Regions from separate parts of the Paenibacillus sp. FSL H8-0537 genome, predicted to be linked through region 2. Evidence: riboswitches for the same ligand, from Rfam matches in the RefSeq annotation. Region 2 holds a riboswitch; each other region holds the start of a gene.
What was found. Region 2 has a riboswitch for cyclic di-GMP ahead of MHB80_RS01115 (glycosyl hydrolase). Riboswitches for the same ligand answer to the same signal wherever they lie in the genome.
Positions count from the first base shown of each region.

Region 1: it holds a riboswitch for cyclic di-GMP, as region 2 does, so the genes downstream of both, MHB80_RS23955 (transglutaminase-like domain-containing protein) here and MHB80_RS01115 (glycosyl hydrolase) in region 2, are expected to answer to the same signal.
Region 3: it holds a riboswitch for cyclic di-GMP, as region 2 does, so the genes downstream of both, MHB80_RS10825 (methyl-accepting chemotaxis protein) here and MHB80_RS01115 (glycosyl hydrolase) in region 2, are expected to answer to the same signal.

Region 1 covers NZ_CP150290.1:5,638,764-5,648,936, forward strand. Annotated here, with positions in the region: gene MHB80_RS23950 (SdrD B-like domain-containing protein) at 1-2,310, opposite strand, end outside; gene MHB80_RS23955 (transglutaminase-like domain-containing protein) at 2,566-3,378, opposite strand; cyclic di-GMP riboswitch class I at 3,392-3,477, opposite strand; gene MHB80_RS23960 (hypothetical protein) at 3,837-4,367, opposite strand; gene MHB80_RS23965 (response regulator) at 4,457-5,620, opposite strand; gene MHB80_RS23970 (type 1 glutamine amidotransferase domain-containing protein) at 5,896-6,417, opposite strand; gene MHB80_RS23975 (hypothetical protein) at 7,082-7,267, opposite strand; gene MHB80_RS23980 (hypothetical protein) at 7,407-7,973, opposite strand; gene MHB80_RS23985 (hypothetical protein) at 8,022-8,471, opposite strand; gene MHB80_RS23990 (SPFH domain-containing protein) at 8,596-9,927, opposite strand.
Region 2 covers NZ_CP150290.1:248,032-258,204, reverse strand. Annotated here, with positions in the region: gene MHB80_RS01115 (glycosyl hydrolase) at 165-1,112, opposite strand; cyclic di-GMP riboswitch class I at 1,198-1,285, opposite strand; cyclic di-GMP riboswitch class I at 1,366-1,453, opposite strand; gene MHB80_RS01110 (mannosyltransferase family protein) at 1,542-2,801, opposite strand; gene MHB80_RS01105 (glycosyltransferase family 2 protein) at 2,805-3,821, opposite strand; gene argS (arginine--tRNA ligase) at 4,174-5,853, opposite strand; gene MHB80_RS01095 (DUF1934 domain-containing protein) at 5,856-6,302, opposite strand; gene MHB80_RS01090 (DNA-deoxyinosine glycosylase) at 6,384-6,902, opposite strand; gene MHB80_RS01085 (hypothetical protein) at 7,063-7,335, shown strand; gene MHB80_RS01080 (cation:dicarboxylase symporter family transporter) at 7,427-8,752, opposite strand; gene MHB80_RS01075 (alanine--glyoxylate aminotransferase family protein) at 9,147-10,173, opposite strand, start outside.
Region 3 covers NZ_CP150290.1:2,582,833-2,593,005, forward strand. Annotated here, with positions in the region: gene MHB80_RS10785 (phytoene/squalene synthase family protein) at 1-822, shown strand, start outside; gene MHB80_RS10790 (carotenoid biosynthesis protein) at 819-1,544, shown strand; gene MHB80_RS10795 (lysophospholipid acyltransferase family protein) at 1,549-2,268, shown strand; gene MHB80_RS10800 (glycosyltransferase family 2 protein) at 2,244-3,440, shown strand; gene crtI (phytoene desaturase family protein) at 3,416-4,912, shown strand; tRNA gene MHB80_RS10810 (tRNA-Pro) at 5,087-5,160, opposite strand; tRNA gene MHB80_RS10815 (tRNA-Thr) at 5,170-5,245, opposite strand; gene MHB80_RS10820 (YrzA family protein) at 5,360-5,569, opposite strand; cyclic di-GMP riboswitch class I at 5,734-5,817, shown strand; gene MHB80_RS10825 (methyl-accepting chemotaxis protein) at 5,974-7,680, shown strand; gene MHB80_RS10830 (GntR family transcriptional regulator) at 7,859-8,233, shown strand; gene MHB80_RS10835 (ABC transporter ATP-binding protein) at 8,253-8,951, shown strand; gene MHB80_RS10840 (hypothetical protein) at 8,948-9,691, shown strand; gene MHB80_RS10845 (sn-glycerol-1-phosphate dehydrogenase) at 9,795-10,173, shown strand, end outside.

The sequences.
Region 1 (10,173 bases), 1.6 Mb from region 2:
GTAACGCGGATACTCAGTGTATGCAATATCGCCATCATAATCGAATGGCTGTACGGGAATAGCCGGTATTCCATCATACGTAGCATCATCTGCTGCCCGGAAAATAGGCTCCAGATCGCCTTGATTCCATTTTGTCGACTGTACGAGCGACGCTTTGCGTACCGTTACATTCGCAGAGGCATGAACAAAAAATTCATCCGTTCCCGCTGTTGGATCAAAGCCAATGACTGTATCTTTAATCGCATTGTTGCGTGTTTGCCATGCTGGCAAACTTTGCGGCTTATCCTGTGCGGAGTCCCCTGTATGCCAGAACTCTGTATTAGGATCGCTTGTTGTAATATACATATCGTTCGTATAGGTTGTACCTTGAGGCGTACCCGCACGAACCTCGCCTTTATAGCTGATTTCAAAGCTTGTGCCTGGAGCAAAAGAAGTGCCGTCGGACCATGACCATTTGACAAGAGTCCGTCCAGTACCGTTCCAGTTTTTATCAACAAGCTCTAGCTGTGGAGCACTTGCTCCAGCAGGCGTGCCCGTAAACGTAAACGAGGCTGCCAGCGCCGCAGCAGGATCGGCTATTTTAGGGTTGAGGTAATAATCAAAGCTTGTTGGCAATAAATCATAGACAACTGGATTAATATAAGGTCCCGTTGCTTTAATATCATTGCGAACCGTTAAAGTGAACGGCACTGTGCTGAGCGGACGGAAATTTCCCGCTCCAATCGCTTTATTAGCAACAAGCCATGGCTTCTCATTGTTGATGTTGAAATCTGCTTGAGCCGTTTTTTGAGGCTTATTATCCCATTGACCTGGAACGGTAACATTCAGTGCCTGATAATCCAGAGACACTTGATTCGTTACTTGATCGCCGTGAACGACAGGAGCATTCGTACCGTTAGCAAAGTCTCTAACCGTTCCTGTAATTTCAATGCCGCCAATTGTACCGCCTGGAGCCAAAGTGCTGAACGACCACTCCAAAGCAGCCAAATATTCGCCTGCATTGAGCACAATGCGGTTCGTACCAGCTGTCGTGCTCACTGTAATTGTGCCGTTAGGCGCAAGACTGCCGCTATACGCATGCCAAGTTTCAGTCACGCCATCGCTTGTTTTATAACGAAGCTGGGATGTGAAAACATTTGGCATTTTAATGCTGCTGTAATCCATTTCCACAGGCAGCACATCTGTCAATACCAGGTTCGACAAAGAGGTATTTACATTTGTTCCCGTATTGCTGATGCCGCCGATGTTGAACTTCTGGGTTTGGCCATGCCAGCGATACTGGTAAACGCGCGACTTGGTTAAACCGGAAACGCCAGATACCGGCTCTCCGAATTTAGTTGTCACATCAGCGTCAGGATCAGTGACCGCCCCGTCACCCTCGAGCGTATAGCCGCTCAAAATTTCAACGTTGTTTTTGCGCTCAAGCGGTGTTCCGGTCGGATGACCATACCCTAAATCGTCAGGGAATGTGACCGATACTTTTGCTTCAAAAGATTGTCCGGAAGCCAGCTCAATGTTCGACCAAGTGATCGTACGAGCAGTTGAATCATAGATGCCACTTTCTGTTGAGTCCACATATACGGCATCTGGCGGCAGCGTATCGACTAACGTCGCATATTTCAAGCTGCCAGGATTCGTATTGCCCGCTTCGCCTTTAATGCCTACCGTATACTCAACCGCTCCGCCAATAATTGGAACTCCGCCGCCAAATCCGGTGTCTTGGCTTTTGTAAGCCCACCATTTGTCATAGGTTGAGGCAGTTGGTGTCGCCGTCGGTGTTGCTGTAGGCGTCGGTGTAGCTACTGGATTCGGGTCCGCGTTAATCGTTACATTCGCCGATGCTGTTGTACTTTCCGCTGAATCAACGAGTGTAATCATCGCCGTATTCGTCGTAGGAACAACCGAACTTGAGCCAGTCGGCTTCGCTTTCACTGGAATTTCCAGCTTCACCGAAGTACCGGAAGGCAGTGGATGTGCATTAACCGTAAGGGTTTGGCCGTTTTTCGTATCCCAGCCTCCATCCTCCCAGCCATCCACAATTTCAAATTGTGCCGGTACAGTATCAACAATCGTTACATTCTTACCAACATGAGTCGCGCCATCCGCCTGATACAAGATGGTATACTTGAAGGTATCGCCTACATTAACGGTGCTCACACTAGCTGTCTTTGTAAAAGTCAGTCCTGTAATCGGACCTGCTGCCTGTATTGGCGCTGCGAATGGCTGGAATGCGGCTTGCAGCAGCAAAACGAGCAGCATGATCCAGGAAATCTTTTGCCTGATCGCTCTCTGTCTACTTGCGGGCATCATATCAATCCTCTCTTTTTCTCTATCTTGTCTAGTTGTTCTATTGTTGTGATTACCTCACGAAAGCCAAGTTTTTCTCCATCCTCTCCCTCCTTGCATTCAAATAAGAAAATTATATCTAGCCCAACTGTACAAAAACTTTACAAGCTTCCCCTTCATTCGATAGCCTAAATAACAGCAAAAAAAGCTCCGCCCATCCCTTGAAGGATAGACGAAGCTTCTGTACGTGCCTATTCATTTCTATGTGCTTAGATCCGTTTAATAGACTTTAGCAGCTGTATAACGCGAGCTGTCTTTAATCATTTTGCCCGCTTTCTTGCTGTTCTTCATGCCAGCATCAAGCGTCGTATCGATCGTGATCCATTTGCCGTCCAAATATACTTCATTCCAAGCATGATAGTTAGATACATCGGACGCTTTGCCCGTCACCATTTTAGCCGGAATGTCCACGCTGCGAAGCATGCCTGCCATTAATGCAGCATAACCGTAGCAAATGTCTTTCTGCGAGCTAAACGTACGATCGATTTGTGGCAAATAATCGTTGGTCACCTTAGCTGCAAGCTGATGATCGTAAGAAATATTCGCTACAATATATTTGTAAATTGCCGTTACCTTCTCGGTATCCGTCTTTTTCCCCTTAGTCAGTTCCAATGCTTTCTTGACCGCTTTGCTGTTGCTGCTCCAGTCAATATTTTGAATGGAGTTTAAATAGACGAGGCTGCTGTCACTCAAATTCAAGGTAACTTTGCCTGTTTGAACTGCTCTATATTTATTGGTTCCACTGACGTTTTCCAATAATGTAATCGTATAGTCTCCATTGCCCAGTTGAAGCGCAAACCACTCTTCTGTCTGGTTTGCCCGGAGCGCATATGTGTAATTTTTGCCGTCTTTGGCTACAACCAGCCTTGTATCTATGCCCGACTTGACCTCATAACGAATACCAATGCTTCCTTTATCCACATTGGATTCATCGAGCCAGCTTGTCCCAGCTGCTGCCACTTGAGCAGTTGCTTGCGGGAACACGGACAGTATCAATGCAAGCAAAATCATAACCGTTAAACTTTTGCGCATAAAAAAAACTCCCTTCGGTGGCTAGGCTACCATCTAAATAATAGAGAAGGCCCTTTAGCTTTGCGTCCCTGCCTTTCGACAGGTTTGCCGTTATCGTGTAAAGTTTTGTAAGTGGTGTTAGGTAGAAGAACTACCTTATATTAATCTATGATTATCTCTAGTATATACCCATTATTTGCAACAAACAATACGTTAAACCTTTTTTATTTCCAGGCTGAGGCTTGTATTTTCTGGCTTTTCTTCATCCATCTCCGCTTTAACCGTTTCATAAAAGGCTCTTCTTTCCGCTCTTTAAGCATGCCCTTTACATCCCTTAGCAGGAGCATATACCGCATTTCATCCTCATGCTTCAAGCTTTGAAACTCTTTCAAATGTTCAGCGCCCATCCCACTTCAGCTCCATCATACGTTTTATCAATCCTTTTTCGGCTGATAAAATTCTGATACCCGAACCAGCGTTTAGCTGCTTTTGACCGTATAAAATTTTTGGAATCTCCAAAACTTCCTCGGTCCTGTCGACAAATAAAGCCAAGCAAAAAAATCACGAATACCGTCATCCACGATTCCCTCATTGTACCGATAAAGCTGCCGCTGATAGTTCAGGCGACATATTTCTACCCCATCCCACCAAAAAGAGAACGTGTTTCGCTTGTCGTCATGCTCCAGAGCAATAATAAATTTCCCTTCCGAAAGCTGAAAATATTGCTTGTCATAGAAAAACAAAGGCCCCTCAGAAGTAGCTGTAATCCCAATAAAATGACCTCGATGATGGGTATAAAAGCCTCGAACGATCGTGTAATCGGTCACTTGATTTAAATTCAGCTGTCGTAGGTGCTGGGCTCCCTCGCTTATACAGCAAGCCAGCTCAGGATAGCGAAAATGGCGAATGACGTTTATTTGCCGTTTCTCGGTTATCATCATCTTCTTCAACCATTCCTTTGAACATGCTATTTTTTGAAAATGAAGCCCGTAAAGCTTGTCCGTCTCCATTTTCACCTGCTCCTCCATTATAAATAAGGCAACTCTACAATTTCTCGACAAAATCCCTGTTTAATCTCGAAAAATTTACAAAATAGGCCCTACAACGTGCTAACGCTGCTTTTCCACTCTTTATACCATTCTATAATGTACGCGCTTGGCTGCTCGTTCAATTCTTCTATCAGCGCGGCGGTTAAAACATTGTACTGCTGATTAACCATAAGATGATTTCCTTTAGACGCATACAGCTGCATTAAGGCAAAATAAGCCTCTTCCGCTTGCGCATGCTCCTCTATAATCCGAATATATCCAGCAATCGCTTTATCCAGCTGACCATGCTCGACATGCCATTCTTCCAATCGATAGGAAGTATTCAGCCATAACCGTTTCAGCCGCTGGCGCTCGCTCTCCGCCCACCAATAATCATAATCCTTTAAATAATCGCCTCTATAAAGATTCATAGTCTCTTCGTATTCCGCAAGCGTTGCAGCCGCTAGCGGCGGTGCGGCAGCAATGCCCCGCTCCCATTCCTCTACATCGAGCACAACCTGATTCAGCGTCATTATGTATCCTTCTGTTGTATTGGCAATGTGAAAACACTTTCCAAACTGATCTAGCGTTTTCCTAATATGGTACACAGTCGTATACAGCTGGGCATATATTTTTTCAGTCCCATTATCGGGCCATAGCAAATCGATTAATATCGATTTTCTTACAAGCTGTTCGCGATGCTGGAGCAAATACAGAAACAACTCCTGCGCCTTCGTTGTACGCCACCTTATGGCTGCATCCTTTTTCCCGGAAAACTCCACACTGAACTGCCCCAATAGCTGCAAAACCAGATGCTGCTCCTCATTCGCATTTTTCACTGACTGTAGAGCCTGCTCTTTATCCTTCGCAGACGAATCCAGCCGCTTCTGAATCCGTTCCATCGTTTTCAATAAGCGCTCAGGATGAATCGGTTTGACGACATAATCCAGTGCATTCAGCTCAAAAGCTTTCACTGCGTATTCATCATAAGCGGTTACAAATACGATATTCAGCTCCGGCCTGACCTCAAGAAGCTGTTCAGCAAGCGCAATGCCACTCACTTCAGGCAAATTAATATCCAAAAATACGACATCCGGCAGATCGCGTAAAATCCGCTCTTTCCCGGTCATCGGATCCTCATATTTCCCCAAAACCTCTACGTTATTTAATTTCACGAGTTGTCGCTCCAAGTAATCCAAAGCGAGGCATTCATCATCTACAAGGATAACCTTCATGCTTTACTCCTTTAATATACGAAATAACCACTCGTTCACAAACTCTGCCATGCTGACAACAATTATAATCCAGTTAAATAGTTGCCGCAATCATTTGGCTTGAATAGCCGTTACAAATTCAGGAAAATTTGCATATTAAAAAGAGCAGCATTTGCTAAACCTCAAGTAGGCTAAACGCTTGCTGCTCTTACGCTCTGCGGTTAGGGTTTTGTTCAAAGGCAAAACTCGCAGCGATAATGGATAGAATGGACGATCCAGTTGTTCTGCTAGATAGTCTACCAGGCGTTGACGCCCAACTGTTCAATCGTTGCCTGAATAAAAGCAGGCTCGTCCTCTGGTGTACGGGAAGTAATCAAATTGCGATCTACCACGACTTCCTCATTACGAAAATGTCCCCCAGCTGCCAGCACTTCCTGCTCCAGCTCCGGATAAGCTGTAAGCGTCCGTCCCTGCAGCAACCCAGCCTCAGCCAACACTTGCGGGCCGTGACAGATGGCGGCAATGGTTATACCTTTTTCATCAGCATCTTTTACGAAAGCATGCACGGCCGCATCCTCCTTCAAGTGGGAGGGGGATGCCCCGCCAGGGATAATAATCGCCGCATAGTCGCTTGCCTTTGCCTCATTAATCGCCAGATGCGACTTATAGGCAATTGTGCCTTGCTTGCCCTTCAATTCCTCATTGCTGCGCAAGCTTATAATAACCGCCTCATGGCCATTTTTCACCATTTCATCATACGGATTTTGCATTTCGGAATCTTCAAAGCCATCGGCCAGCAGAAAAGCCACCTTCTTCATTTGCGTCATCCTTTACACGCTCCTTCTTGTTTGGGCTCTATTTTACTTTACCCTAAAAAAAGGATTCGCAAACAAATCCTGATGCTCAGATGCGATCAACGATACACGAGCATCCTCCCGCAATAGTCGCATTCCTCGCTTTGCATTGGACGCAACAACTTACTAGCACCGCAGCCTGGGCAGCTGATTGTTTTAGGCACGGACGGTGGGGCAGACGGGGGCGGGGGGCTTTGCCTAGCATTATGAACCGCTATCCGTTCCGCTAAACGGGCTGCCGCTGCTGCTTGCTCCTCGGCCTCCCACGCAGCTCTCCGCTCTTGCTCTTCATTCTCGGCCGTACTTCTCTCAAGCTCTAGCTCTTGCTCCGCGCTCTGCAATTCAAGTCGCAGGGATTCTATTGCTTCCCTAATCGGCTTCTGGACTGGTTCACGTTCTGCAAACTGTAAAACAAGGTGAACTAAAATCCACGCTGGGAAAATAAAAATCACGGAATAAAGAAGTATATTCAGCAGTAATTTTCCCTGATATGAATCCGGTAATACAATTATATAAAAGATAACTCCAATAATTGGCCATACCGATCCAATTATATACACACCGATTTTCTCGCTTCTCTCTAGCATAACTCATCCCGCCTCTGTAGCTTCATCCACTTTCTTCTATTTTAATGATGTTCGCTCCCAAGTCTTGTTGCTCCTAATATAAATATGACCACCGCTGTTATCCCGAAATATTTACCGAAAAATAAAGCCTGCTCCGCGAAGGACTTCTCTCCTCCCCAATAGTACGGTGTGAACAGCATGCCATTCACAAGGCATCCGATTGCAATGATTTTAAGTACTCCACCCATCTCGCTTCCTCCTCTTCCTTTCGTTACAAAGACGACACCCTGCTCCCTAATAAAAAGAGCAGCATCCGTTAACCTCTACATAGGCTAAACGATTGCTGCTCTAATCACCTCCGCTCCTACCATGCAGGCACTGCTCGTGTTAACTGTACACCAGCATCGTTCCGCAGTAGTCGCATTCCATGCTCTGCATAGGCTGCAGCACCTTTCTCGCGCCACAGCCCGCACAGCTGATACTTTTGGGCATGAGGGGTGGTGGAGGTGGAGACGACGGTGGAGGCGGGGGCGGTGAAGTACGGCTCTTCGCTTCACGCCTTGCCACTGCCTCCGCTTCTGCGCGAATAGCCGCTAGCGTCGCTTCCTTCTCAGCCTCTAGCCTAGCCGCTTCTTCGGCTTCTTCCTCCTCTTCGGCTCGTTCACGCTCTTCTCTTGCAAGCTCCTGTTCATGCTCCAGCTTCTGCAGCTCCAATCGAAACTGGACAAGATACGGCTCCTGTTCATCTAAATATTTTTGCTTCCATTTAAAACGCCTGTTCTTCCTTGCCCCGACACAAATAAGGCAAGCACCAGGAAATAAAAAGACGACAATCCAAGAGGCTATGATGCCATCTACTCCATAACCTGACTGGGGCAATGTATTAGGATATATGATGAGACCTAAAGCAGCCCACAATACGCCAATTGCCTTATGCCAAAAACCAGCTGCCATTTTCATTCACCCCGTCTTTCGCTCCGTATGGCATAGGAGCCTTTACACCTAGCGGTATTCAATATTTGCATGGCAATATTCACAGAGGATCGTTTGTTTAGGCCATAGCATTGTATGGTTGCCGCAGCTTGGGCAAGCAACAGACTTTCTCCCCTGTCCCGAGCTGCTCGCAGGAGCCCTGCCTTCCCTTGCCTGCTCCCTCTGCAGCCGCGCATGCCTCATTTCATCGGCCATTTTTTTAGCTTCTAACGTGTTCTGTTGTATGGTAGCATGGCTCACCCGAATGTTGGCAACCCATGAGGCATCCTTCTTCTTCTCTCCTTTGGCAGCAAAATAAGCCAGTAAAAAAAAGAACAGAGCGGGTAGAATCGCTCCAAAAATATATAACCCTACTTTTTGTGAAAATAAAAGTGAACTTGGCCTATTATCATATTCCCCTAGCATATAGCCTACCACTAGCAAAAATCCCACGCCAATTACGCGAAACGTCAAACTCATGAAGCTTTCCCTCTTTCCCAGCAGCAACGCCATTACGTCTCACACGCAGTAATGTGCTGCTTTTGATAGCTGCCACGGCCCAACACTTGCCCCTCCCATGAACTGCACACGAGCTGCATAGGAGCTATGCTCTGCCAGCAAGTCCATGCCCGCATTCTGGGCAAAACTTCTGCCCTGCCTGAACTTCATGACGGCATCCCGGACATTGCTGGCTGCCGCTGCTGTTATTGGTGCCGCAATGCGGACAAAACTTGGCGCTTGCGGCCACTTGCTCCCCGCAGCCTCTACACGGACGCGGCAGCGTCTCGCCGCAAGCGCTGCAATTGACTGCATCGTCCGCACAATCCGCGCCGCAGCTTGGACAAGGATTATAAGCATCACCGCAGTTGGCGCAAAACTTAGAATTTTCCCGATGCGGCATGCCGCATTTATCGCAATTATGGATGGGCCTAGGCACTCCCGCCTGACCGCCGGCGGAGCTGCCAGCAAGCCCTTTGCCGCAGCTGTTGCAAAATTTCGCCTGCGCATCGTTGCGGCTTTGGCAGCTTGGACAAACCTGAGCTGCGCCTGCTGCACCATATAGCTGCTCGCCCAGCTGCCCAAATTGGCTGCCGAAAATGCCGCCAATTCCCGCTCCCATGCTAAGTCCGAGCGCTGCGCCCATGACGCCGGCTTGCGAGCTGCCTTCATTTTTCGCTGCGCCCTCCAGAGTGTCGAAGGTACGCTCCTGCTGGTAGTTATAGCCGATAATGTCCATCTCTGCTTTGCGCGCAAGCGCATCACGCAGCCGTTTCAGCGAGGCATCATCCTCCGGCGTACTGATCGAATCAATGAAGAAATTGACGAGCCGAATGCCGAAGGGATGCATCAGCGCGCCAACCCGTTCCTCGACATGCTTGGAAATTTCGCCGATGTAGGCGTTGATTTCAAGCAAGCTCACTTTTTTGAACACCAGATAAGAAGAAAGCAGCTCATTAATATTCATCATAATCATGCCGCGCAAATATTTGGACAGCGTGTCCTGATTAAACAGCGGAAGCGTTCCGACCAGCTTCGACAAAAACTGGCGTGAATCCTCAATTACAATACCGAACTGGCCGAAAGCCCGAACCGGAATAACAATATTGTATTTCGGGTCCTGCAATTGAATCGGCGACGCCGTTCCCCACTTCACATCGAGCGACACCTGCTTGTTCACAAACCACACCTCGGCCGAGAACGGCGATCTTCCGCCAAAAGGGATATTAACCAGCTGGTTTAAAATCGGTATATTAAGCGTACTAAGCGTATGCCTGCCAGGCCCGAATAAATCTAGCGCCTTACCGCCCTTGAATAGCAGCGCCTCTTGCGTATTATTAACAATTAGCTGCGTCCAGGTTCCTAGCTCCGCATTCGGGTATTTCCAAGCGTATACGTCCGGAGAACCGTCGTATTTGACCACCTCTACTATAGCCATTCCCTCTCACCTCTATCATGCTGACATTTTCAAATCTATTAAAGCTTCTATCTCTATACATTTAATAATAAGAACAATTTTCCTGTTTTTCAACAAAATTATGTTCCATATTCCACATATTTGAGCGAATTTCGCCAGCTTTCGACTTTGGCAAACCTAATCATAAGAAAAAAGACATGGATCGATAATCCTGTCCCACCTAGGCCAGTCTATCATCCATGTCTTATCGTTTAGCTTACATTCAGC
Region 2 (10,173 bases):
ATCTTAATCTTCTAAGAAAATGTGTAGAAAAAAAACGAAAAAACTCTAATTTTACGCGGTTTACGCGAAATTAGAGTTTTTTCAGAATACCTATTTAGTACTATACCAGCTAGTGATTTAAAGAAGAGGTTAGGGCCTAGGCCTTTACTACTGCCCTTAAACTATTAAAGTGTTTTTTGCAGTGTTTGGTAAGCGCTCAGGCTATCAGCCGACGAATCGATATGCCAGTCCAATTCTTTGTTTTCATTGAACCAGATCAAACCTTTGATTTGGCTGTACGCTGGCGATTGCACTTGGTTCATAGCATCAATAACCCATTCTTTTTTGCTGCCGCCGCTTTCGGTTGTGCCTGTTTCAGCGATGATGATTGGCTTGCTCGACATGCTTGTCAGCGCTTGGTAAGAAGCATAGAATACATCGTTAAACGTTCTCCACGAGCTCCACGATTCTTTCGTGCCAAAATTGTAGCCATCGATCGAAAGCATGTCCACATAGGCATCGCCTGGGTACATAGCTGTAAACGAAGCGTTTTTGCCAACATTTTCAGCGTTTACGTTGTACATGAATTTGATGTTTGTTGCGCCTTGCTCCTTGAAAATGGTAACGACACGTTGGAATGCCGCTTTGTAGGTTTCGTTCGTGTTCACTGTGCTGTCGCCAACGCCCCAGCCGTACCAGTTGCCGTTGCCTTCGTGGAAAAGGCGCAGCCAGATTTCAGGGTTTTTATTAGCCGCTTGCCAGTTCATCAATTGTTTAGCTGTTTGTTTCAGGTAAGCGTCTACTACGCCTCTGTTGATATCAACAGTCGAATATTCTTTGTAATTTTTATTTTTAAATTCAAGGGTAAGTAGGTTAATCGAACCATTACTATTTACATAGTCCATAAAACCCTTCCACTCATTGATCCCTTGATTCGAATTGACAAAAGTATGTACAACATCTTGGTGTCCACCGATCAGTTGCTCGTAGGCAGCAATGTTGTTCAAGCTTTGGTTCGGCCAAGTGCCGATCCATGCTCCATTGTAAAAGTTCGTTTGTGCGCTAACAGGGAGTGCCCAGAGTAACGTCGAAGCGAGCATAAGGAGTGTAAGTGCGAATTTTGTCTTTTTCATTGTAAGTTCCTCCCCCGAGCGAATGATGGTACGTGGTCCGAAGAACACGCCACACCTTCATCAGGCAAAGGAGGCTATGTTGGGCTTCGGCAGCTGGCGAGCATATTCCCGTAGGAATGAAGCCCCTATAGCTTTGCGCACTTCAGGTTTCCCTGAGCTTGCCTTTTCGTGTTTGAAGCAATAAAAAAAGATAGTCCCTGCTCCCGAAAGAACAAAGTCTACCTTGATTAATAAAGGAAGAAGCGATGTTGAATTCGGCAGCTGGCGAGCATATTCCGTTAGGAATGAAGCCCCTGTAGCTTTGCGCACTTCAGGTTTCCCTGAGTTTGCCTTTTCGTTAAACGTAATAGGTATAAAGTATGAGCTAATGTAATATGGTGTTATTGTACACCTTGATCGCAAATTTCGTCAAATTATTTTTTAATAAATTTATACAACGAAAAAATATCCATTAAAGTAGCAGATCGCGTACACAATATGAAGCAGGAAAAACATCATGAAATAAAACATTTGCAGCGGCTTATTATTTTTCAGCACATCCGCAAAATAAATATAGAAGGGGAACGCGACCATGACATAGCGTGGAATGCTTTGCAAAAATTCGGCGCTGGCGAACGGAATGAGCATAAGCAGCAGACCATATGCAAAAAACAGCCATTCATGTGCATTACGACGAATATCTTTCCAGCGCATAATAAGAAAGGCAGCAAAAATGACGAGGACGGCATTGGCAATGATAAAGGCAAGCAGGCCATTTTCCCAGCCGCCATTTCCTGAGAAATATGGTTTTTGGATAAAATGAATGTAGTTTGAAAATGGAGCAACCGTCTTGCGATACCAGTTGATGCTTTGTTCAGTAATCGGAGCCAGCAAATCGCCCGTGAGCCATTTCATATACAATAGATAACCGGCCAGCGGCAGTGCTGAAATAACAGCATAACCTAAATATTTTGCGTCCTTCCACTTGAAACGGTACAGCCTGTGTTCAATCAACAGCGTCCCCACAACGAAAAACAAGTTGACGAAGCCCAGATTGCGCGTCACAGCGGACAAGCCCCCGAATAGAAACGCGAGAAAATATCGCTTTTGCATCGCATAATATACGGTTATAAGCGACAGCATGAGGAACAGGCTCTCGGTATAAGGCACGGCATAGAAGATGGCGGTCGGAAAAACAAGCAGCAGCAGCACCGCAACTTGGGCGTGCTCCTGTTTCAGCCCTCTTTTCAAACAAATACCATAAAAATATAAGAGCGATACGAGCAAAAACAAATTCGATAAAACCGTTCCCACGACCGTCGAATCATATTTAGATATAGACTCCACCAGGAAGACTAACAAAGGGTATAAAGGGAAAAACACCCAATTTGCACTAGGATGCGGTTCATTGATGTTATACGTATCGTAGCCATTTTCGGCAATACCCAAATACCATACGCTGTCAAATTTCCTTAAATCCTCAAAGCTCGGCTTCTTCAGCTGTGAAATATCCGTCTGGATCGAGAGCTGGCTCGATGTGAAATCATGCCCCTGTACGACCGCATAGTCTGGCGGTACTTGATAGTTCGGAAACAGATTCATGCCGAGAAAGCCTGCAAAATAAAGCAATATTCTCGTGATGACAAACAAGGAAAGCAGGAAGATCAAAACTTGCGTGTTCGATTTTGCTTTAAGCAGCAGCGATTCCATTCGTCACCTCGTCTCTTGTAATTGCTGCGTTTTCGTTTTCGGCTCCGCCAATACAACGTTATGCAGCTCTGTTTCAACGAAGTATTTCGGCCTTTTCTTCGTTTCAATGTAAATTTTGCCGATATATTCGCCAATTAGTCCAATGCATAGCAGCTGAATGCCGCCAATGAACCAAATCGAAAGAATCATCGAGCTCCAGCCGGATACCGTGTTGCCCTGCAAATGCCGTACGAATACATAAAAGGCGAACAAAAGGCTCATGACCGACATGAAAAAGCCGACAACCGATACTGCGCGGATAGGAGACACACTGAAGGAGGTAATCCCTTCCCATGCGAAGATGAGCATTTTTTTCAGGGGATATTTCGATTCGCCAGCGGTTCGCTCCAGACGATCATAATACACGCTGTCGGATTTAAATCCGATGGTAGGAATGATGCCGCGCAGGAACAGATTGACCTCCTGGTACTCCTCCAGCTTATCAACGACCTTCCTGCTCATCATCCGGTAATCCGCATGATTGTAAACGACGTTGACGCCAAGCTTAATCATTAATTTGTAGAAAAATTGCGCGCTGAACTTTTTGAACATCGTATCGGTTGTCCGCTTGTTGCGCACGCCGTATACGACCTCGTAGCCCTGCTTGTACTTCTCAATAAACTCGTCGATCACCGTAATATCGTCCTGCAAATCGGCATCGATGGAAATTATGCAATCCGCATATTCCTTCGCCGTCAACAAGCCCGCAAGAAGTGCCCGCTGATGCCCAACGTTACGAGAAAGCTTCAGCCCGCTCACAAAACGGTTGCTCCGGTGGAAGGAATCAATAAGCGACCACGTTTTATCGCGGCTGCCATCATCTACAAGCAGCATTTTGCTCTGCTCGGACACCTTTCTTTCCTTCACCAGCCGTTCCAGCAGCAGGGACATTTGTCTTACCGTTTCCGGCAGCGCTTCTTCCTCGTTATAGCAGGGCATGACAATCGATACAATAGGCAAATCGGACTCATCGCCTCTCATGAATTTTCCCTCGCTCTCTATGATGTTGTCCATTTTCGACAATTAGTATAATAGCATACCTTGGTTAAAGCAAGGTGAAACGGCTGTCGCCACCTCCGGCGGCGCAGCGCGTTTCAGTCCGAGAAATGTAGAGAATGGATGGATAATCATATCCTTTCCTATATTTCAAGGTGAAACGGCTGTCGCCATCCTCTGGCGGCGCAGCGCGTTTCATTCCGAGAAAGGAAGTATCTGGGGCCACTTGCCTTTAGACCGTATTATGCTCCATTTCTTTGAAAAAAAAGCCCTTGCGGCACGAGTAGCTGTCTGCCACCGCTGCCGCAAAGGCTGATCTTTGTCTGCATGGGTAATATTACATTTGTTGCGGGGCCGAAACACCGACGAGGCGAAGCGCATTTGCAATGACGGTGCGAATAGCGCCAAGCAGCGCAAGGCGTGCTTGAGTCTGCGCCGCGTCTTCGGTAATAACGCGTTCTGCTCTGTAATAGCTGTGGAACTGGGAGGCCAGTTCATATATATAGCGAACGATGCGGTGCGGCGCATACTGCTCCGCTGCTTCCGCCACTTCCTGCGGCAGCTCTCCGAGCTTGCGCAGCAGGTCATATTCGGCTTCCGACGTCAGCTTGCTGAGGTCGATCTGCTCAAGCGGCAGCAGCGCAAGGCTTTGCTCCTGTGCCTGACGGAAAATGCTGCAAATCCGCGCATGCGCATATTGCACATAAAACACCGGGTTCTCGTTGGATGTCGAAATCGCGAGATCCATATCAAAATCCAGATGCGAGTCCATGCTGCGCATCGTGAAGAAATAACGGATGGCGTCTACGCCTACCTCATCCATCAAATCCTGCATCGTTACCGCTTTGCCGGTACGCTTGGACATTTTCACCTTTTCGCCGTCCTGGAACAGGCTGACCATCTGGGCAATCAATACGACCAGCTTGCCTGGATCGTTGCCAAGCGCCTCCATCGCCGCTTTAACGCGCGGAATGTAGCCGTGGTGGTCTGCACCCCAGATATTGATCATCCGGTCGTAGCCGCGGCTGTACTTGTCCATATGGTATGCGATGTCGGGCGTCAAATAGGTGTAGGAGCCGTCATTTTTGACGAGCACGCGATTTTTGTCATCGCCGAAAGGCATCGTATCGAGCCAGGTTGCGCCCTCTTCCTCGTATACATGACCCTTTTCCTTGAGCGCTTCCAGCGCCTGCTCAACCTTGCCGTTCTTGTAAAGCGACGTTTCGCTGTACCAGATATCGAAGCCAACGCGGAAGCGATTAAGATCATGCTTGATCTTGTCCAGCTCGCGCTCCAGGCCGAAGCTGCGGAAAAACTCCAGACGGTCCTCCGTGCTGAGGCTCAGCAGACGATCGCCTTCCTGCTCAGCAAGCAGCCCTCCGAAACCAATAATATCCGCGCCGTGGTAGCCGTCCTCCGGCATCTCCGCTTCCTTGCCCAGCGCCTGCTGGTAGCGCGCTTCAATCGACTTTGCCAGGTTGTTCACCTGATTGCCGGCGTCGTTAATATAATATTCGCGGGTCACTTCGAAGCCCGCATATTCAAGCACATTGCACAGCGCATCGCCAACCGCCGCACCGCGTGCATGTCCAAGATGAAGGCTGCCCGTTGGGTTAGCGCTGACGAACTCCATCTCCACGCGCTTGCCTGCGCCGATTTGCGTACGTCCATAGTTGTCGCCACCTGAGACAACCTCGCCAACAACGCTGTACAAATAGCTTTTGTCCATACGGAAGTTAATGAAGCCTGGCCCCGCAATTTCAGCCGATTGGATCGATGCTTTCGCATAGTCGAGATTCGCGATAATCGTTTCGGCGATCATCCGCGGATTTTTCTTCGCCAGCTTAGTCAGCTGCATCGCTGCGTTGGTCGCCAAATCGCCATGCTCTTTATCCTTAGGCACCTCCAGCACGAATGCCGGAAGCTCCTCGCGTGCTGCGAGCCCGCCGGCTACTGCCGCATCGGCAATAGCCGCTTTTACCTGCTCATACAATTGTTCTAATACATTTCCACTCATCGTTACTGTTCCCCCTGAATATGCAGCCGAATATGAAATCGGCCAGATAAATGCTCGTCGATCCACAAATCATACTTCCATTCTATTGAAAAAGGAGGCTCCGCCAGTTCTCCTGCAGCAGCGCCCTCCGCCTGAAGCGCGAGCTGCCCCGTCTCCGTCTCCATTTGAAAAGACGTAAATGGGGACCGATAGCGTCCAGCCCGCTTGCCGCCAATAGCGAAAAGCTGCTCCGAATCTACCGCTCCCCGGCGCGTAATAAGCAGCTCGCCTTGGCGATAGCGAATAAGCGACCTGATTGGCTCTGAATTCGCTTCGCCTTCGACCGTTTCCTCATAGCGGATATAGAGCGAGCGGTCCTTGCGAAACAGCTCTCCGCGGTGCTCACCCACCTGAACAGCGCCATCCTGCCTGCTTTCCAGCTTAATGCTGACGTTCATTCTTTCTGACATGCTCGTGCTCCTGTATTTTCAGTCTTAACGTATGCTTCTACTATATACACGTATCCCTGCAATTTCAACGCTTAAGGGCGATTACTGTTTTTCCAAAAAAGGAATAATGCCGCGCCACGCTTCGATCCGGTCCTCAAGGTTTCGCATTTTCTGCGTCGGAATCGGGCTCGTTGACGGCATCTTGAGCAGCGCGAGCGAGTCAAACGCCCGATGCTCGCGAAAATATTTTCGAAACGTATCGTACGCCTTCGTTCCATTAAATGCAAAGCAGCGCAGCCCCGGATATTGCGCCAGCAGCGCTGGCAGATCATTGGGCTTCTCATCTTTAATGTTCACATCAAGGCTGCCCTCGCGCTCGCAGGATTCAATGACGTCGAACACCGCCAGCCGATGCTCCTGCAAAAAAGCGAGCCGCTTCGCATAATCCTCGTCCGGTGCTCCAGCGTCAAACAACCCATACACCATTCCCCAAAAATAGTTCCGCGGATGACCGTAGAACTGGCGATGCTCCAGCGATTTCACGCTCGGCGCCGTCCCCAGCACCAGCACGCGGGCCCGCTCATCAATGACGGGTGGAAAAGAATAAACACGCTCTGTCATCACTCTGTCACCCCCTGCCAGCTTTTTTTCTATTATGGCATTTTTGAAGGGAAATATCTCGCGCGCAAATAAAGACACGCTAAAAAGAAGTACTACACAAAGTTAGTACTTCTTCAATCCGCATTATTTTTCTAAAATAAAAAGACAAGGAGCTGATCAAATGAGCAAAGCACGCAGCACACTTACCTTATTAGCCGCATGTATGGCACTTTTAACCGTCTATTTTTTAATAACAAAACTACAGCTGTTCGGCTCGCAGTGGCTTATTGGGTTTGCAAGCAGCCTAGCAGGCTCAATCATAAGCTTATTCGGCCCATTCCAGGCTAGGAAACAATCTAGTTGGTGCGCAGCTATCGCAACGGTCAACTTTCTGCTGCTCAGCTGGTATATTTTTATGTTTTCACCGCTCGCCGTGCTTTTTTTCGGACCCTGAGCTGGGGCAAGCATAGCTTCTCCGCTTCCCCCTCCAATTGCCACCCAGGCCTCACTTATCCATGCATAAACAGCCCCGCAGCCTCAATCGTTTATTTGCTGACAACCGGCGCTTTCTCAACCACACCCGGAGCCTCAGCCACCGCCTTGCGCTGCATGGCCTGCTGCGCAAGCCCCTTATCGAGCAGCCCCTCCCAGCGGGCAATTACAAACGTCGCGACCGAATAGCCAATAATGTTGACCGTCGTCCGGAAGTTGCCCATAATGCGGTCAGGCGCCAGCATGAGCGCAACCGCAGCCATCGATATAGAGCCTGTGCTTGCCGCAGTAGCGGATAAGGCGACAAATGCCGAGCCCGGAATGCCCGCCATCCCTTTCGAGGTAAGCAATAACACGCCAAGCAGCACCAGTTGCTCCTTCAAACCGAGATCTACACCTGTCGCCTGCGCCAAAAACACTACAGCAAGCGAAAGATAGATGGAGGCGCCATCCAAATTAAACGAATAGCCTGTCGGCACAACTAGTCCGACTACAGCGCGGTCACAGCCCGCTTTTTCAAATTTGTTCATGAGCTGCGGCATAACCGCCTCCGTCGAGCCTGTGGCAAAGGCAAATACGATTTCCTCCCGCACCAGCATGATCAGCTTCCATAGGCTAATGCCCACGAACACTCGCATGACAACAGCCAGCAGGAGCAGGAACAGCACACACGCGACCGTCATGGCAAGGAAAAGCTTGCCGAATGCCATCAGCGTCTGAACGCCATATTGGCTGACCATAAAGGCCATCGCACCAAATGTAGCTATTGCCGTAAGCTTCATAATATAGCCCATAATTTGAAAGATAACTTTGCTTACATGATCCAGAAAATCGACTAGAACCTCAGACGTACGGCCGCCGATATGAACAATGGCAAAACCCACGAAGCAGGAAACCAGCAATACCTGCAGCATTGTATTCGTTGAAAATGCCGCTACAGCACTCTCTGGGATAATGTTGAGGAAAAACTCCGAGCCGCTAGGCAAATGACCGTTTTTCGTCGCCTGCTCAACCCCGTCCGTCGATAGCGTTGCCGGATCAATGTTCATGCCAGCGCCGGGATTCATTAGATTCGCAATGACCATCCCGATAATGAGTGCAAGCGTCGTGATCACTTCAAAATAAAGCAGCGTCTTCCCGCCGATCCGCCCTACCGTCTTAATGTTGCCCACCTTGGCAATGCCCAGCACAACAACGACGAAAACGAGCGGCGCAATGACCATTTTAATAAGGCGGATAAAGCCGTCCCCGACAGGCTTCAGGGCTACGCCGAACGTAGGCCACAAGTATCCAACCGCAATACCTGCCACAATTGACAGCATAATTTGAAAAAATAGTCCTTTGTAAAATGGCTGACGCGATTTTTTAGTTTGTTCCATCCTTTAATCCCCCTATTATGTTATGTTTCATAACTTATTAAGTACTATTTACTAACATCATTATAAGGGGAATGCAGATTTTTTACATTGTCTATAGTAACCAAAAAGAATGCCTCGTTTTTAGTCATGTTAGATAACACCACATTTTATAACAAACCTTCAACAAACCTCCCCCACTTGCCCATTAGCCTCAGCACAAACGCAACCAGATTCATACTGTCCAGGCAGTAAAAACTCGCTAACACGATCAAATAGAAAAAAGCCCGCCACAATGGGCGGACTCCTACTCTATTCACTATGCCAAGCGATTGCTATTACACGGGCAGGAGGGCAGGAGCCCCTGCCCCCAACGGGACAAATGCTCTCCCAGCTCAGCAGGCACCCACTGGACGACTTAATGCAAGCTGCTGCCAGCTTCCGCTTCCCGATAGACAGCGAGTGCCTTCTGCACAGCAGCACCTTTAGCAACGTCCACACCATAATAGGTCAAGACAGCTTCTAGCGCGCCGAGAACCTGCAGCACATTTTGCTTGCGGCAGCTATAGCCCATCGTGCCAATCCGCCATATTTTCCCCTTCAATACACCGAATGAGCTGGCAATTTCAATACTGAACTGCTCCAGCAGCATCGCTCGGACTGCTTCACCATCCACGCCGTCCGGAATAACGACGCAGGTGACAACAGGCAGCTTGCATGCCGGATTGCCATAAAGCTCCAGTCCCATCCCCTCAATGCCGGAGACGAGCGCACGCTCATTAAGCAGATGGCGGGCAAAACGCGCCTCCAGCCCCTCCTCCAGCAAAATCCGCAGCCCTTCGCGCAGCGCATACAGCATCGATGTCGCTTCCGTGTGATGATTCAGCCGCGCTGCACTCCAATAATCCTGAAGCTGGCTGAGGTCAAAATAGTTGCTCCGAATCGTCCGGCCCAGCTGGGGCAGCGGTTCGCCCGGATCACGCAGCCCGCGTTCAATACGCTTGCGCTGCATGATATGCCGCTCCATTCGGCTGTTATACGTAATTGGCGCCATGCCCGAAGGGACGGACAAGCATTTCTGCGTTCCGCCAATGACAGCGTCGATACACCAGTTGTCCGTCTCGACCGGAACACCGCCAATCGTCGCAACCGCATCTACAATGAACAGCACATCCAGCTCCCGGCACGCTCGGCCGATTTCTGCCAGCGGCTGTATGCGCCCCGTCGACGTTTCGCCATGCACCAACGCCACGACAGCAGGCTGCTCGCGTTTAATCGCTCTAATGACCTCATCAGGGTCAAACACCTGACCCCACTCCTGCTCCAAGATCACTAGATTTGCCCCACAGCGCTCGGAAATTTCCGCAAGCAGATGACCGAAGCGGCCATAGATCGGAATCAGCACCTTCATGCCCGGCTCAATGACGCTCGTCAGCACCGCTTCC
Region 3 (10,173 bases), 2.3 Mb from region 2:
TCATCCAGTTTTTATAAGGCATTTGGTTTTTTGCCAAGCCCACGCAAAGAAGCGGTTTACGTCATTTACGCCTTTTGCCGGATTATAGACAATGCAGTCGATGAACCGGAGAAGTCTCCCTATACGATAGACGAGCTGGAGGCGCGGTTCGCTCATTTGGAGCAGGCGGACGGGCATTTTATATGGCCGGCGCTGCGCTGGCTGTTTCATCATTTTCCGGTCAGCAAGCAGCCTTTTTTTCGCCAAATGGAAGGACAGCGTCGCGATTTGGTGCTGACCCATTACGAGACGATGGAGCAGCTTGAGGACTACTGCTACTTGGTTGCGGGAACGGTTGGCGAAATGCTGCTGCCCGTCCTGCATAACCATCCGGATGAGCAAATTGTAGAGGCTGGCATTTATTTGGGCAAGGCGATGCAAATCGTCAATATTGTGCGCGATGTTGGCGAGGATCAAGACCGTGGCCGTCGCTACCTGCCGCTTGAAATGCTGCGTCAGTACGGCTATAGCGAGCAAAGCTTTGAGGCCGGGGTCATTGACGATCATTTTCGGGCGCTTATTCATGCGCTGGAGCGCCAAGCGAAGGATTGGTTTCACAAGGGGCTGGCGAATTTAAGCAGCTATCCGCCGGAAAGCGCGTTTGCGGTGGAGCTTGCGGCTGGCTTTTACGGGGCTATTTTGGATCAGGTGATTGCGAATCGTTATGAGGTGTATGCGAAGCGGGCGGTCGTGGGGCCGCTGACGAAGCTGAAAATTTATAAATCGATCAAAGAGAAATATTTAACGGATATTATGCTGGAAAGCGGAGCCGTATCGTTATGATGCGGCAGCTGTTCTTATTCTGGTATGTGGTGGGCCTCATTCTTATGCTGACGATTGGCGTTCCGGCGCCGCTGGCCTTCTCGAACGGCTTGTTTCTCGTCTTTTATGCGATGTATGCAGTTAGCCTAGAGCAAGGCTTGCGGGAACGGACTCCTTTAAGCTGGGGGCGCATCGCATTTGTCGGACTCTCGACGTTCGGTGTAGAATGGCTGAGCGTTACAACGGGCTGGCCGTTTGGTGAGTACAACTATACGCCAGTGCTCGGTTTTCTGCTTGGCGGCGTGCCGGTAACGATTGCTTGCGCCTGGGTCGGCGTATTTCTGAACGGCATGCTGCTATCGAAGGGCGACAATCGTTGGGTGCGGGCGCTGCAAACCGGACTTTTCACCGTTACGCTGGACTTGGTGCTCGATCCGGTAGCTTATGCTCGGGGCTTCTGGCTGTGGGAAGAGGGCGGTGCCTACTTTGGCATTCCGGCGACGAATTTCATCAGCTGGTTTATGATCTCAGCGGCGCTGTCGCTGCTGTTTCCGGTTCGCGAAATTACGCACGCTGTACGCCGGGAGTCGGCAAGGCTGGGCCAACTCATGCTGCTCATGTTCGGTGTGCTTGGCATGAAGGAAGGGCTGTATGTGCCAATGCTCATAGCTGTCGCTGCGGCTGCTGTGCTGGAAGGAGTCGTGATTCGCTATCATCACATCGCAAAAGAGCAGGTGGTTTGAGGAGGTGTTTTTCCGTTACAATAAACACTATTTGCTGAAACGGCATTTTCATGAAGTGTCGCTGCGAGGGGAGCTGGAGCAGGCTCTGGCCGATCGTCCTTTGCTGATTATTATGAATCACAGCAGCTGGTGGGACGGGCTGCTCGTCTACCATATGATTCGGAGCGAGTCGCAGCGGCAGCATTATATGATGATGGATGAGCGGCAGATGAAGCGATATGCTTTTTTTCGCCGCATTGGTGCTTTTTCGGTGAATAAGGAAAATTTGCGGGAAACGGCAGCCTCGCTGCGTTATGCAGCTGATCTCATGCGAAGCGGTGGAGCCGTCTGGCTGTTTCCGCAGGGCGATATTTTTCATTTGGAAAGCCGCCCGCTGCAATTTCAGACGGGGGTCGGCTATTTACTGGAGCGCTGCCCGGACGCTGCTGTGCTGCCTGTAAGCTTGTATTATACGATGGGGCTGCATCAGAAAACGTCTGCCTCCTTCTCTATTGGCAGCATGATCGAGGCGGACTGGTGCGCTCTGGGACGCAAAGAAGCGACTTTGCTGCTGGAACGCAGGCTGGAGCAGCAGCTCGGCGAGCATCGGCTGGCTGTTATTGCGAGTGCAGACGGCGAGCGGGATGGCTTCCGCCTGCTGCTGGCGACCGGGCGCTCGGTCAATGAGACGTTCGACCAGATGAAGGGGAGGACGGCGAAATGGAAATCGTTTTTTGGACGATAGCAGCCGTTCTGGCGCTGCAGCTGCTGTTCGTGCTTTGGAATTTGCGCCAGCTGCCGCAGCTAGGCGGCACGGGGGAAGGCCGGCTGTGGCTTGCTGGAGGCGAGGGAGCGGTAGCTGACATTCCGCCAAGGCTGTCCGTGCTTATTCCAGCACGCAACGAAGCGGAGCGAATTGGGGCCTGCGTGCAGGCGGTGCTGGCGGCGGAGCAATCGCCGCTGCTTGAGGTGCTTGTGCTGGATGATCAGTCTGCCGATGGCACGGCTGATGTGGCGATGTTGGCCGCGCAGGGAGATAGGCGCCTGCGCGTGCTGCGGGGAGCGGACTTGCCAGACGGCTGGCTGGGCAAGTCGCATGCTTGCCAGCAGCTGGCGCAGGAGGCGCGCGGCGAATGGCTGCTGTTTCTGGACGCCGATGCGACGCTGCGGCCGGGGGCTCTGCCTGCCGCGATGGACACGGCGCTGCGTCAAGGGAAGGGGCTGATTACGGGCTTCCCCCATCAGCAGACTGGGTCTTGGCTGGAGCGGCTTGTCGTGCCGCTCATGAATTTCACCATCGCCTGCCATCTGCCGATCGGGCTGGTGCGTGGCTCTACTGACGCCAAATTCGTGGCGGCGCATGGCGCTTTTCTGCTGATCCATGCCGAAAGCTACGCGGCGATTGGCGGACACCACAGCTTCAAATCCAAGCTGCTCGATGATATGGAGATGGCGCGTGCGGTGAAGCGGGCGGGCTTGCCCATGACGCTCGCCGATGTATCGGGGCAGGTGAGCATGCGCATGTATACAGATGCAGCGGGCGTGTGGAACGGCTATAAGAAAAATATTTTTGCCGGAACGGGTCGCCAAACGGGCCTTCTCGCGGCACTGGGTATATTTTATGCGCTCATCTATTTGCTGCCGCCTGCTATGTTCATCGCAGCTTTGCTTGCTTACGCCGTTTTTTCGGCAGGGACGCTGGCAAGTACGCTTGCCGCCTGCTTGCTGCCGGCCGCGATAGGCTGGCTGCTGGCGATCATCATTAAAGGGGTGATCGATCATCGCGGCCGCTTGCCGGTGTGGTTTGCTTTATTGCTGCCGGCTGGCATTGTTATGCTTCTTGGCATAGCTGCCGCGTCATGGCGTGCAGCGGCGAGCGGGGAAGGGTATTTATGGAAAGGCAGGCGTTATCTATGAAGCGGGTTGTCATCATTGGCGGCGGCATCGGTGGTTTATCAGCGGCAGCCCGCCTTGCGCATGCAGGCTATGCGGTCACTGTGCTGGAGCAGCAGGAGAAAGTGGGAGGCAAGCTCCAGCGTATCCAGCTTGGGGAATATCGCTTTGATCGGGGGCCAAGCACAATAACGATGACGCATGCTTTTCGCAAGGTGTTTGTTTCAGTAGGCCGCCGCATCGAGGATTATATTAATTTTTATCGACTGGAGCATGGAACGCGCAACTGCTTTACAGATGGCTCGGTCGTGGATTTATCCGCTGACCCGGCTGTGATGGAGGAGCAAATTTCCCGCTATAGTCCGGAGGATGCGCGGCGGTATCGGGCTTTTATGGCCGAGGCAGCGGTGATGTATGGACAGGCGGAGCGTCATTTTATGAACAAAATGATGGTTTCCTGGCAGGATAAGCTGAGTCCTGGGCTAGCGGCAGCATTTGTCCGCATTCGCCCCCTGACGAAGCTGTCCGTGCTGCTGCGCCGTTATTTCCGTCATCCCAATACACTGGCCTTGTTTGGACGTTATGCGACCTATGTCGGCTCGGCCCCTAATCGGGCGCCAGCCATCTTCGCGATGCTGCCGCATGTGGAGGCGGAGCTTGGCATTTTCGGCGTTCGTGGGGGCACGTACAGCATTATTGAAGGACTTCGCCAGCTGGCGGAGGAAATGGGGGCGGAAATACACACCTCGACACGTGTACAGCGCATTGTTGCCAGTGGCGGCCGTGTAAGCGGGGTAGAGACGGACGGCGGTTTTGTGCCCGCTGATCTGGTTCTCGCGAACGGTGATGTGCTTTCCGTATGCCGAGATTTGCTCGGCGAGCAGCTGCGGCCCGCGATGACAGACCGCAAAATGGCAAGCTACGAGCCTTCGCTGTCTGGCTTTGTCACTCTTGCCGGCATTCGCAGACGTTACGATAAGCTGCTGCATCATACTGTATTTTATCCGCAGCGGTATGGGGAAGAATTTGAGGCGATTTTCGAGCGCCGCGTGGCGCCCGCTGATCCTGCGATCTATATATGCTGCTCTGCCTATTCAGAACCGGACATGGCGCCGGAAGGCGGCAGCAACCTGTTTATTTTGGCGAATGCCCCTTATACGTCGGACGCTTGGAGCTGGGAGAGGGAGGCGGAGCGTTATCAGGAACGTCTGTTGAAGCAGTTAGCTGCCTATGGCTTGGTGGGACTGGAACGGAATATGGAGCAGCTTGCTGCTTATACGCCGGAGGATCTGGAGCGGGATACGTCAGCATTTCGCGGCGCCATCTATGGCATTTCCTCGAATTCAGCGAAGCAGACGTTTATGCGGCCGTCCAATCGTGCGGATTTGCGTGGACTGTGGTTTGCAGGCGGAACGACCCATCCCGGCGGAGGAACGCCGATGGTTGCCATGTCAGGGCTGCTCACCGCAGAGGCGATGATTCGGCAGCATTCTTGAAAGAATCTAATGGTGCAAAAGAAAAGCCGCGTCTGGCTGGGTGCAGTAATGCATCCAGCCAAGCGCGGCTTATTTTTTATAACATGGGGCTCATGCCCACAAACTAAAAAGGGTCAAATAAAATAAAAAACCCTTCTAGGATTAGAGGGCCTGCTTGAAACAACTTATTAAATATCGGGACGACACGATTTGAACATGCGACCCCCTGGTCCCAAACCAGGTGCTCTACCAAGCTGAGCTACGTCCCGGGAAAAAAATGGTGCCGTCGAGAGGACTTGAACCCCCAACCTACTGATTACAAGTCAGTTGCTCTACCAGTTGAGCTACAACGGCGTGTTTATGAATCGGACACAAGATGTATTATGCCACAGAAGTTTAGGAGGATGCAATACCTTTTTTTAATTTTTCGAAAAAAAATTCGGGCAGCAGTCAAATGCCCGAATCGGCCTATTTTTTAACTTTAAAATGAACGACTGCGCTGTACAGCATTTTCCCGCGATCGGGATGAAAGACCGCATGATGGCTAATAGCGTGAACTTGTAAAAGCAGTGCCTTATTCGCTTCAATTTGCTGGTCAATATGCTTCTCCAGCGTTCGTAAGTCAAAAGCCTCAAAGAATTCGATTTTATCCTCAATTAAATCTAGTCGAAAATCCATCATTAACCCCCTCAAATCTCTTGCATGCCTAGCTTTCGTTAATAGTATAACGTTGTTCAGCACTAGTTTCAAAGTATCATGTCGGCTAATCACGTTTTTTGTAATTTACAAAAGGGTTTTCCTAAATTATACTTTAAAAGTGTCGAAATAAATAGAAAATTACATACTGAAAAAGGCAAACTTATTGAAAAATAAGGGCGCAAAGTTATGGGCCTAAGGTATTAAGCTATGGCTGCCAAACTACCGGTACAGGACTATAGGCTGATTCAGCTATCCAACTCGTAACGGTGATTGAAAAGCTTTTGTTTTTTTTCAGTGTAAGTAGGAGAGATGGAGTGAAAATGGTGATTAACCGATTGAAAAAGGCAAAATGGTTAAAATGGACATCAGGGGTTTCTGATTTCTTGAAGAAACAAAAGGTCACAACGAAGCTGCTGTTCATTACTTCATTAATTACTTTGTTTAACGTGGTGGCTGGCGGTTGGATTTTTATGCAAAATGCTTCGGTTAGAAGTACAGTGAATGCTTCAAATGAGCTTCAGGAGGCCAAAAAGGAATATCAAGGTGTATCGGATTCGATGCTGCGCACGCTGCTTTCGATGATTGATGCAGTAGAAAACGGCAGCACTGGCGATGATGGAATCAATCTGGCGCTTAAGACGATGCCGGAACGGGTAGAAAAGCTGAAGTCTATACTGGCCTCTCTGGATGCGAAATATCCTCACGGAGATAATGGCAATGCCTATTCGAACCAAGGCAATGTGTTTGGTCTTGCGTTGGAGCAGCTCAACAATGAAAACGGCAATTATAGCCAGCTGACGATTGAAGATCGTTCCGCCAAGGTCAAACAGCTTGTTAGTACATATACGATTGTTCTCAGCTTTGCGAATGAAACGGTAGAAAAATGGCTTGAAGTGGATTCGATTGCAACTCAAGATGCATTGAACAGAAGTCTTGCGGCTGCCAATACGATTATTATAATCAATATTGTGCTGCTTGCCGTTTTGCCGTTCCTCATGTCCTATTCGTTAAGCCAGAATGTGAAAAAAGGCATCGTTGGCTTAATGAAGCGAATTGCCTCCTATCAAAATAACGATTTTACGTATGATGGGAAGCTGGATCGCCAAGATGAATTTGGTCAAATTGACCGTTCGCTGGAGCAAATGGGAAGTGCGCTTCGCGACACGCTTCGTTCGACTATGGATGTCAGTACGGTTGTTCTGCAAGCCTCGCGCAATATGGGCGATATGATTGTTCGCAATCAGAATGCTTCCGAGCAGGTGAAAGAAGAGATTGGCAACGGCAAAACGATTTTGATGACCCAGTATGATGATGCCACCTCCATCTCTGCCGTAACGGAGCAAATATCGGCAAGCTCGCAGCAAATTGCTGCTTCGACCGAATATATTAACCGCGATATGAAAGAAATGAGAGAGTCGTCGCGCACAGGCTCCACCGATATGAAGGGCGTCGTGCAAATGGTCAATCAGACGGTGCAGCAATTTGCCCGAGTAACCGAATCCTTTGACCGGATTAATGAGCGCTACAATAATGTAACGAAGTTTTTGGGCGGCATTCAGGATTTGAACACTCAGACGAATTTATTGTCTTTGAATGCTTCGATTGAATCGGCGCGTGCAGGCGAGCATGGCAGAGGGTTTGCTGTAGTAGCAGAGGAGATTCGCAAGCTGTCGAGCCAGACGGATATCATTTCCAAAGATATTACGAAGGAGCTTAAGCTTATTCAGAACGATTTTGCCGACAGCAGCCAGAGCTTGAGCAGCTTCTCAGAAGTGATTGAAACGACGAAGCAGGCATCGGTGACCGCGAGCGAAATGTTTAATGGCCTGGAAAATCAAAGCAGCGTCTTGTCCGAGCAAATGGGCGAAATTTCCGTCGGTATTGATGAAATTACAAAGGGTATTACCGATATTGTTGGTTCTGTAGACAAGCTGCTGCAAACCTCCTCCGAGGTGAATGGCAAAATGGAGCAGATGAGCGGAATGTCCGAGGATCAATTTGAGGTATCGATTCAGCTTCAAGAGCTGGCTGAGAAACTGCAGGGCTCTTCCACTAATTTGCGCGAAAAAGCGGCTGTATTCAAGGTGTAAGCTCGCTTTTAATGGATTAGTAAATGGAGCAATAAAAAGGAATACTAAAGAGTAAATAGCTGCTTTCAGCGCCCGTGGGCGATTGGAGGCAGCCTTTTTTTTATCCAGCCCTTTACAACAACAGAATACTAGTGTACTATTTAGATATAACACTAACACATTAACACGGAGGTGACTTATGCCGATTGAATTTGACAACAACCAGCCAATCTACATCCAGATCATGAACTACATTAAACAGCAAATTATTAGCGGGAAACTTAATCCCGGCGATAAAATCGATTCGGTGCGCGAGCTTGCAGTGGAGCTGCAAATCAATCCGAATACGATACAGCGTACTTTTCAGGAACTGGAGCGTGAAGGCATCGTCGAAACAAGGCGCGGACTTGGAAGATATGTAACGAGCGAGGAGGCGGCGATTGTGAGCATTAAGAAAGAGATGGCGGCTGATCTGCTTGGACGTTTCATACAGGGGATGCGGGATTTGGGCTTTAAGCAGGAGGACATTGTAGCGATTGTATCGGAAGCAGTTAGCAAGGAAGAGCAGAAATAGGCGGGGGGAGAATATACGAATGAAGAAGATTGTTGAACTGCAAGCCGTAACGAAAAACTACGGATCGAGAAAAGCGCTGCATAATATTAATTTAAACCTGGAAGCTGGCAAAATTATTGGTCTGCTTGGCAGCAATGGCAGCGGCAAGAGTACACTCATGAAGCTGGCGGCAGGACTCATTCAGCCAACCTCAGGAAGCGTTCGAATTTGCGGAGAGCCGATTGGCATCGGGACAAAGGCGGTTACGTCCTTTATGCCAGATCAGCCGGTAACCGAGTCGTGGATGCGGGTGAAGGATGCCCTTCGTTTTTTCAGTGATTTTTATAAGGATTTCGATCAGGAGAAAGCGGGGAGCATGCTCGACTTTTTGAAGCTGGATCGCAATGATCGCATTAGCTCTTTATCCAAAGGGATGAATGAGCGGCTGCAGCTAACGCTGGCGCTGTCGCGTCAGGCTAAGCTTTATTTACTCGATGAGCCGATAGGCGGCGTTGATCCCGTCGCGCGGGGCAAAATTTTGGACGCCATCGTTAAATTTTATAATGAAGACAGCTGTGTGCTCATCTCGACGCATTTAATTACAGATATCGAACGGGTTTTCGATGAAGTCATTTTTATTCAAAACGGCGAAGTTTCACTGCGTCAGGATGTGGAGAGCATACGCTCCAAGCATGGTAAAAGTGTAGATGAACTATTCAGGGAGGTATTTTCAGAATGATAAACTTATTGAAATATGACTGGAAACGCAATGCGAATTTAATTATGGGCTCGGCGGCGGCGCTTATTATTTTGCAGGGAGCACTTTCCTTTTTTACTGCAACTCGTAATTGGCAGCCTGCAATGTCGCTTACATTAATGTTCATGGGCTATTTATTCGTTGCCCTCATGTTGATCATATTTTCCTCAAAGACGTACTCCCACAACCTTAAATCGTACGGTCGCCGCTTATTGCCGCTGGCCACGTGGAAAACAATCGCTTCGCCGCTTCTGCTGCAATTCATATTATCAACTGCGCTGAGTGGGCTCGTGCTGCTTCATATTTGGTTGTTTAAATGGCTCTCTCCAAGCGCCTCACTGGATTTATTGAATCTGCCTAATTTCGAGACAGGCGTCCTATTTTTTATTTTGATATTTTGGACGCTCCTATTTTTGATGCTGATGGTCTATTTTTCGATTACTGTAGGGCATCTCTTTAATAAAAAGCTTTTTCCATGGGTAGCAATAGCGGTCTTCGTCCTGCTGCAATTTTTCATGGGCTATGCGGAGAAATGGTTGTTTAACGATGATTTATTCGGCACGATGGCCTCAGAGCTTACCTCTTCAAGCTTGACAATCTTAAAGTCCCCAACAGGCGAAATTTCGATTGGCAACTGGGGCGTTATGTCGTTTGAAATCGTGATCGGTGCTATCCTTGTGAGCATCATGCTGTACTTGCTCAGCAAAAAGCTGGATGCGTAGAGGAAGGCGCAGCGAAGGCCTGCAAGCCAAAGGTTGACAAACCTGCCATTAGCGCGTGACAATATTCGTATACAACTTCGAAGATAGAAGGGACAACGAACTCATGACGCTAATGGAAAAATTCAAGCTGGCTGTCGCAGGCTATGATGCCGCTACCGTTCAGTCTATTGTAATTGAACCGCTGCTTATTGAACGTGGAGCTACTGGGCAGGTTGCACCTTATTTGCAAAAGAAGGGCTATCGCAACGTTTTAATCGTGTCCGACAGCATCACGTACGAAATAACTGGAAAAAAACTGGAAGAGGCAATTGCTGCTAGTGATATTTCCGTTAAGGCAACGCTGATCAAGCCTGACAAACAGGGAGATGTCATTGCGGACGAAGTATCCATTGTGCAGCTGCTGCTTGATATTCAGCATTATGCTGCGGAGGTAGTCATTGCGGCTGGTTCTGGAACGCTTCATGATATTACGCGTTATGCGG